Thermobifida alba: one gene and its partner. The protein of the gene in region 1 interacts with the protein of each later gene in a pairwise test. Links are inferred from orthologs where the notes say so. Each region holds a gene or a part of one and is shown on either strand. Other genes may lie near its edges. The genes, in order: FOF52_RS20865 and FOF52_RS09095.

The links.
Region 2: the proteins of FOF52_RS20865 (region 1) and FOF52_RS09095 interact in binary tests that used the Escherichia coli proteins (3 or more experiments, as listed by UniProt). The link is inferred for Thermobifida alba from one-to-one orthologs.

The regions. Positions count from the first base shown.
Region 1 is NZ_CP051627.1:4,651,543-4,656,049, reverse strand. Bases 273-4,473 are described here. They hold FOF52_RS20865 (multifunctional oxoglutarate decarboxylase/oxoglutarate dehydrogenase thiamine pyrophosphate-binding subunit/dihydrolipoyllysine-residue succinyltransferase subunit), read left to right. Parts: upstream 273-580; coding sequence 581-4,273; downstream 4,274-4,473. Other genes in these bases: FOF52_RS20860 (DUF6104 family protein), read left to right, coding at 4,286-4,462. UniProt on the Escherichia coli protein: E1 component of the 2-oxoglutarate dehydrogenase (OGDH) complex which catalyzes the decarboxylation of 2-oxoglutarate, the first step in the conversion of 2-oxoglutarate to succinyl-CoA and CO(2).
Region 2 is NZ_CP051627.1:2,069,909-2,073,110, reverse strand. Bases 1-2,896 are described here. They hold FOF52_RS09095 (ABC-F family ATP-binding cassette domain-containing protein), read left to right. Parts: upstream 1-597; coding sequence 598-2,196; downstream 2,197-2,896. Other genes in these bases: FOF52_RS09085 (enoyl-CoA hydratase/isomerase family protein), read left to right, coding at 2,649-2,896; FOF52_RS09090 (helix-turn-helix domain-containing protein), read left to right, coding at 2,350-2,562; FOF52_RS09100 (AI-2E family transporter), read left to right, coding at 1-425. Outside these bases: more of FOF52_RS09085, read left to right, coding at 2,897-3,202. UniProt on the Escherichia coli protein: Genetic data indicate it may be involved in ribosome assembly or function.

The DNA of each region.
Region 1 (4,507 bases):
CGGGGTTCCCCGGGCGCGGGGTCGGGGAAACCGGCCGGTCGCCGGTCGTCCCCTCGCGGTGCGCGGGCGCGGTCGGCGCAGCACCGCCGTCCGCCGCGGCACCACGGGGCCAGAGGAAAGTACCCGATCCGCGCCCGGTGCGCGGTCGTTTTGGGACACGGTTTCGACACGGGGCGCTCCGCCCCGGGCGGGACGCGCCGGAACCGGCGCGATGTCCGCTTTTGAGCTGCTTCGACGGCCCTCCCCCACCACCTGTGCAAAAATGTGAAGCAGATCACAGGATTAGCCGCAAGCGGAGGTGGGGATGTTGCACGGGACACCGCCCAACTCCGCTCTCCAGCAGCAGGGCACCGGCGATCCTCGCTGGTGCCTCCCTTGATTTGTGAATAAATGTTAGGTATATCCCAGCGTGGCACTGTGCTGGAGGTGCCGCGGGTGCCTCTGGCAAAGTAGCCTGTTACCACGAGACGGGCCGCTGGGGCCTGCCCTGGCGTGGTCACACGCAGTACAGCCACATCCACCTGACCACCCGTCTCACCATCAATTCACAAGCGAGCTGCGGAAGAGGGCGATCTCCGCCGTGTCGTCTGAGGCATCCCAACCCCTGACCGATTTCGGCCCGAACGAGTGGTTGGTCGACGAGCTTCACCGGAAGTACCTCGCCGACCCCAACTCTGTTGACAAGGCATGGTGGAACTTCTTCGCGGACTACAAGTCCGGATCCGCCGCCGACGGGGCAACCTCCCCTGCCAAGGGCACCTCATCCGTCGGAAACGGTGCCAGCGGCGCGGCCAAGGCCGCGGCCCCGAAGGCAGCCACCGGCGGCGCGGCCAAGGCCTCCCCCGCCCGATCTGCCGCGACCACGTCCGCATCCGCCACGAAGCCCGAGGGCGCTGCCGGTGAGGCGCTCGCGGTGTCCGAGGAACGGCTCCGCGGAGCGTCGGCGCGCACCGCCGCCAACATGGAGTCCAGCCTCGCCCTGCCCACCGCCACGAGTGTGCGGTCGGTGCCGGTGAAGCTGCTGTTCGACAACCGCATCGTGATCAACAACCACCTGCGGCGCGGACAGGGCGGCAAGGTCTCCTTCACCCACCTGATCGGCTACGCCATGGTCAAGGCGCTGGAGTCGGTCCCGGTGATGAACTACTCCTACACCGAGATCGACGGCAAGCCCGCCGTGGTCAAGCCCGAGCACGTCAACTTCGGGCTGGCGATCGACCTGGCCAAGTCGGACGGCTCCCGGCAGCTGGTGGTGCCGAACATCAAGGCCGCCGACACCATGAACTTCAAGGAGTTCTGGAGCGCCTACGAGGAGGTGGTGCGCAAGGCCCGCACCAACAAGCTCACCGTGGCGGACTTCCAGGGCACCACCATCAGCCTCACCAACCCGGGCGGTATCGGCACCGTGCACTCGGTGCCGCGGCTGATGCCGGGCCAGGGCACCATCCTGGGCGTGGGCGCCATGGAGTACCCGGCCGAGTTCCAGGGCGCCTCCCCGGAGACCCTGAACGACCTGGCCATCAGCAAGGTCATGACGCTGACCTCCACCTACGACCACCGCATCATCCAGGGTGCGCAGTCGGGCGAGTTCCTGCGCACCATCCACCAGCTGCTGCTCGGCGAGGACGGCTTCTACGACGAGATCTTCGAGGCCCTGCGCATCCCCTACGAACCGGTGCGCTGGGTGCAGGACATCTCGATCAACCGGGACAGCCAGCTCGACAAGGCCACCCGGGTCCAGGAGCTCATCCACGCCTACCGCGTGCGCGGGCACCTGATGGCCAACACCGACCCGCTGGAGTACAAGCAGCGCCGCCACCCCGACCTCGACGTCCTGGAACACGGCCTCACGCTGTGGGACCTGGACCGCGAGTTCCCCACCGGCGGCTTCGGCGGCAAGCCGGTCATGACGCTCCGCGAGATCCTGGGCGTGCTGCGCGACACCTACTGCCGCACGGTGGGTATCGAGTACATGCACATCCAGAGCCCCGAGGAACGGGAGTGGATCCAGGCCCGCGTCGAGCGGGAGCCGGAGAAGATCAGCCGCGAGGAGCAGCTGCACATCCTGCGCCGCCTCAACAGCGCCGAGGCGTTCGAGACCTTCCTCCAGACCAAGTACGTGGGTCAGAAGCGCTTCTCCCTGGAGGGCGGAGAGTCCCTGATCCCGCTGCTGGACGGGGTGATCTCCAAGGCCGCCAAGGCCCAGCTGGACGAGGTCGTCATCGGCATGGCGCACCGCGGCCGCCTCAACGTGCTGGCCAACATCTGCGGCAAGTCCTACGCGCAGATCTTCGGCGAGTTCGAGGGCAACCTCGACCCGCGCAGCGCCCACGGGTCGGGCGACGTCAAGTACCACCTGGGCACCGAGGGCACCTTCACCACGCCCGACGGTGAGAAGATCGCGATCACGCTGGCCGCCAACCCCAGCCACCTGGAGACCGTCAACCCGGTCGCCGAGGGCATCGTGCGCGCCAAGCAGGACGTCCTCAACAAGGGCTCCAACGGCTTCACCGTCCTGCCGATCCTGATCCACGGCGACGCCGCGTTCGCCGGTCAGGGCGTGGTGGCCGAGACCCTGAACCTGTCGCAGCTGCGCGGCTACCGCACCGGCGGCACCGTGCACATCATCGTCAACAACCAGGTGGGCTTCACCACCTCGCCCAAGGACAGCCGCTCCAGCGTCTACGCCACCGACGTGGCCCGCATGGTCCAGGCGCCGATCTTCCACGTCAACGGGGACGACCCCGAGGCCGTGGTCCGGGTGGCCCAGCTGGCCTTCGCCTACCGGCAGGCGTTCAACAAGGACGTCGTCATCGACCTGGTCTGCTACCGGCGTCGCGGGCACAACGAGGCCGACAACCCCTCGTTCACCCAGCCGCTGATGTACGACGTGATCGACGCCAAGCGGTCCACCCGCAAGCTGTACACCGAGGCGCTGATCGGCCGCGGCGACATCTCCGTGGAGGAGGCCGAGCAGGCGCTGCGCGACTACCAGGAGCAGCTGGAGCGCGCCTTCACCGAGACCCGCGAGGCCGCGAAGAACCCGATCGAACCGGGGTCGGTGATCAAGCCCGAGGTGTTCACCGAGGGCAGGATCGACCACTCCGCCACCGAGACGGCGGTCAGCGAGGAGGTCATCAAGCGGGTGGTGGAGACCCAGGTCTCGCTGCCGGAGGGCTTCACCGTGCACCCGAGGCTGCTGCCCCAGCTGCAGCGCCGCGTCCGGATGGTCGAGGAGGACGCGATCGACTGGGCGCTCGGCGAGACGCTGGCGTTCGGCTCGCTGCTGATCGACGGCCACCCGGTGCGCCTGGTCGGCCAGGACAGCCGCCGCGGCACCTTCGGCCAGCGGCACGCCGTCCTGGTGGACCGCAAGACCGGTGCGGAGCACACCCCGCTCAAGGCCTTCGACCGGGGCACCTCGAAGTTCTACGTGCACGACTCGCTGCTGAGCGAGTACGCGGCCCTGGGCTTCGAGTACGGCTACTCGTTGGAACGCCCCGACGCCCTGGTCGCCTGGGAGGCGCAGTTCGGCGACTTCGTCAACGGCGCGCAGACCGTCATCGACGAGTACATCAGCTCGGGTGAGCAGAAGTGGGGCCAGCGCTCCAGCGTCACCCTGCTGCTGCCGCACGGGTACGAGGGCCAGGGACCGGACCACTCCTCCGCGCGCATCGAGCGCTTCCTGCAGCTGTGCGCGCAGGAGAACATGACGGTCACCATCCCGACGACCCCGGCGAACTACTTCCACCTGCTGCGCTGGCAGGTGAAGTCGCCGTACCAGCGTCCGCTGATCGTGTTCACGCCCAAGTCGATGCTGCGGCACAAGGCGGCGGTCTCGGCGGTCTCGGAGTTCACCTCCGGATCGTTCCAGCCGCTCATCCCGGACACCAGCGGTATCGCGCCGGACGACGTGCGGCGCGTGGTGCTGTGCTCCGGCAAGCTCTACTACGAGCTGGACGCCGCCCGGAAGAAGACCGGGGACACCCACACCGCGATCATCCGGGTGGAGCGGCTCTACCCGCTGCCGATCGACGAGATCCGCCAGCAGCTCAAGGCCTTCCCCAACGCGGGCGAGGTGCTGTGGGTGCAGGAGGAGCCGGCGAACATGGGGCCGTGGCCGTTCGTGGCGCTGGTCTTCTCCGAGCAGCTCGACCGCCCGTTCACCCGGGTGTCGCGTTCCGCGAGCTCCTCTCCCGCCGCGGGTTCCGCCAAGCGGCACGAGGTGGAGCAGCAGGCTCTGGTGAACACCGTCTTCCCGCCGACCGCCTGAGGCAGGAGGCCGATGTACTTCACCGATCGCGGAATCGAGGAGTTGGAGAAGCGCCGCGGCGAGGAGGAGGTCAGTCTGGCGTGGCTCGCCGAGCAGCTGCGGACCTTCACCGACCTGCACCCGGAGTTCGAGACCGCCGTCGACCGGCTGGCCACCTGGCTGGCCCGCGACGATGAGGACGACGAGTAGCGCGGCCTCCGCGTGACTCTCCAGGCCCCCGGCCACTGCGGCCGG
Region 2 (3,202 bases), 2.6 Mb from region 1 along the record:
TCGTCTCGGTGCTGGTGGCCCTGGTGGTCGAGGGGCTGTGGATGGCGCTGGTCGTGCTGGCGGGGACCCTCGCCGTGCAGCAGTTGGAGAGCCACATCATCGCGCCCCGCGTCTACGGGCGGTCCCTGGACCTGCCCGCGGCCGTGGTCCTGCTGTCCATCTCCGTGGGATCCATCATCGGCGGCATCACCGGGGCGTTCCTGGCCACGCCGGTCGCCGCGGTGCTGGCCGCGCTGCTGCGCAACCGGCCGTTCACCGTGGCCGAGGCCCGGCGCCAGGAGCGCTCGGAGGAGGCGGAGGCCGCGCGGCAGCGCTCCGGGGCCGCAACGGCCGCGCAGTCCCCGGCCGCCGCGCGGCCCGGGGGCCGCGCGGAGGGCGCCGAGGGGGCGGACGAGGCGCGCCGCAACGGCGGTGCCGGGGAATAATCGGCGCGCACGCGCCGTCGAAGCGAGAGGACCGACGGCCCCGCGCGCCGCAGCGACTAGGGTTGTCGGGTGCGACTCCCCGGACCGGGGCCCCGCGTCTTCCCCGCGGCCGGCACGTCTTCCCGGTGCCCGGCCCACCCCGCAGCCGTAGCGAGAAAGCCCTCGAAGACCCATGCTCATCGCCTCTGACCTCGAACTCCGTGTGGGCGCCCGCCTGCTGTTGGAACCCACCTCCTTCCAGGTGGGGCCCGGCGACCGGATCGGTCTGGTCGGCCGCAACGGCGCGGGCAAGACCACTCTGACCAAGGTGCTGGCCGGCGAGGGGATTCCGGCCTCGGGCAGGGTCACCACGTCGGGCACGATCGGCTACCTGCCGCAGGACCCGCGCACCGGCGACCTGGACGTGGTGGCCCGCGACCGCATCCTGGCGGCGCGCGGTATCGACGAGGTGCTGCGCAAGCTGCGCGAGGCCGAGCAGAAGATGGCCAGCGACGTGCCGAAGATCCGCGACCAGGGGGTGCGCGCCTACGCGCGACTGGAGGAGCGCCTGCATGTGCTCGGCGGTTACGCGGCCGAGGCCGAGGCCGCGTCGATCGCCTCCAGCCTGGGCCTGGAGCAGCGTGTCCTCACCCAGCCGCTGCGCACCCTCTCCGGCGGGCAGCGGCGGCGGGTGGAACTGGCCCGCATCCTGTTCAGCGGGGCCGACACGCTGCTGCTGGACGAGCCCACCAACCACCTCGACGGCGACTCCATCGTCTGGCTGCGCGACTTCCTCAGGTCGCACCAGGGCGGGCTCATCGTCATCAGCCACGACGTGGACCTGGTCGAGCACGTCGTCAACAAGGTGTTCTACCTGGACGCCAACCGCAGCGTCATCGACGTCTACAACATGGGCTGGAAGGCCTACCTGGCGCAGCGCGAGGCCGACGAGCGGCGGCGCAGGCGGGAGCGGAGCAACGCCGAGAAGCAGGCGTCGGCGCTGCAGAAGCAGGCCGAGCGGTTCCGCTCCAAGGCCACCAAGGCCCGCGCGGCCCAGCAGATGCTCCACCGGGCCGAGCGGCTGCTGGACTCGGTGCAGGGGGAGCGGACCTCCGAACGGGTCGCCAAGCTGCGCTTCCCCGATCCCGCGCCCAGCGGGCGCACCCCCCTGGCCGCCGAGGGGCTGAGCAAGTCCTACGGGTCGCTGGAGGTCTTCTCCGGGGTGGACCTGGCCGTCGACCGGGGCAGTCGGGTGGTCGTCCTCGGACTGAACGGCGCGGGCAAGACCACGCTGCTGCGGCTGCTGGCGGGGGTGGAGCAGCCCGACACCGGCCGGGTGATCCGGGGGCACGGGCTGCGGCTGGGCTACTACGCCCAGGAGCACGAGACCCTGGACACCGACCGCACGGTGCTGGAGAACATGATGAGCGCCGCACCGGACCTGCCCGAGGTGGAGGCCCGGCGGGTGCTGGGGTCCTTCCTGTTCAGCGGTGACGACGTGGACAAGCCCGCCGGGGTGCTCTCGGGCGGGGAGAAGACCCGGCTGGCGCTGGCCGCCCTCGTGGTCTCCAGCGCCAACGTGCTGCTGCTGGACGAGCCGACCAACAACCTGGACCCGGCCAGCCGGGAGGAGATCCTCGCCGCACTGCGCAACTACCGGGGCGCGATCGTCCTGGTGACCCACGACGAGGGCGCGGTGGAGGCGCTGCAGCCGGAGCGGGTCATCCTGCTGCCCGACGGGGTGGAGGACCTCTGGGACGCGGAGTTCACCGACCTCATCGCGCTGGCCTGAGCCGTTTCGGACACGGTTTCACCGCATCCGAAACACGGTCGGGCGGAGATACGCGTGGTTTTCCGGCCTCAATGGGTAGCCCACTGGAGCCACCATGTCTGATCATGGCAGCAAGCGACTTCGTTGCCGTGCCGAGAGCATCGGGAGGTACTCGTGGCCGAGACGTTGAGAAAAGGCACCCGGGTGACCGGAGACGAGCGGTCGGACCTGGCCTCCGACCTGAAGCGGCGTTACGACAACGGTGAGAGCATCCGCTCCCTGGCCGCGGCGACGGGCCGGTCCTACGGCTTCGTGCACCGACTGCTGACCGAGGCGGGGGCGACCCTGCGCGGCAGGGGAGGAGCCACCCGGCGCAGCAGGGGGTGACCTTCGGGGCAGCGGCCCGCGGACTGCTATGTTACTGATCGGTAGAAAGCGGGTGGGCCCGCGGCCCCACAGGTGAAAGGCGTGCGATGGCGCAGCAGACGACGGCCCCCACGGAAGAAGAACTGGCCGCGGCCGGTCTGGGACTGGCGATCGACGGCGAGGTCGCGCGGATCACGCTGTCGCGGCCCCGGCGGCGCAACGCCATGACCGGCCGGATGTGGACCGAGTTGGCCCGTATCGGCCACACGCTTCCGGACCGTGTCCGAATCGTCGTCGTCACCGGAGAGGGCCCGACCTTCTCCTCCGGAATCGACCTGGACATGTTCCGTTCCGGCGACGTCGACGGCGAGCCGACACCGCTCACCCTGCTGGCCCGCGACCCCGGCGACACCGCGGCCCTGGAGCGGACGATCGCCGCCTACCAGGAGGGGTTCCTGTGGCTGCGGCGCGCCGACATCGTCTCCGTCGCCGCGGTCCGCGGGCACGCCATCGGCGCCGGGTTCCAACTCGCCCTCTCCTGCGACATCCGCGTCCTGTCCGACACCGCCCGGCTGTGCATGAAGGAGCCGGCGCTGGGCCTGGTGCCCGACCTCACCGGCACCAAGCCGCTGGTGGAGCTGGTGGGGGTCAACCGCGCCGT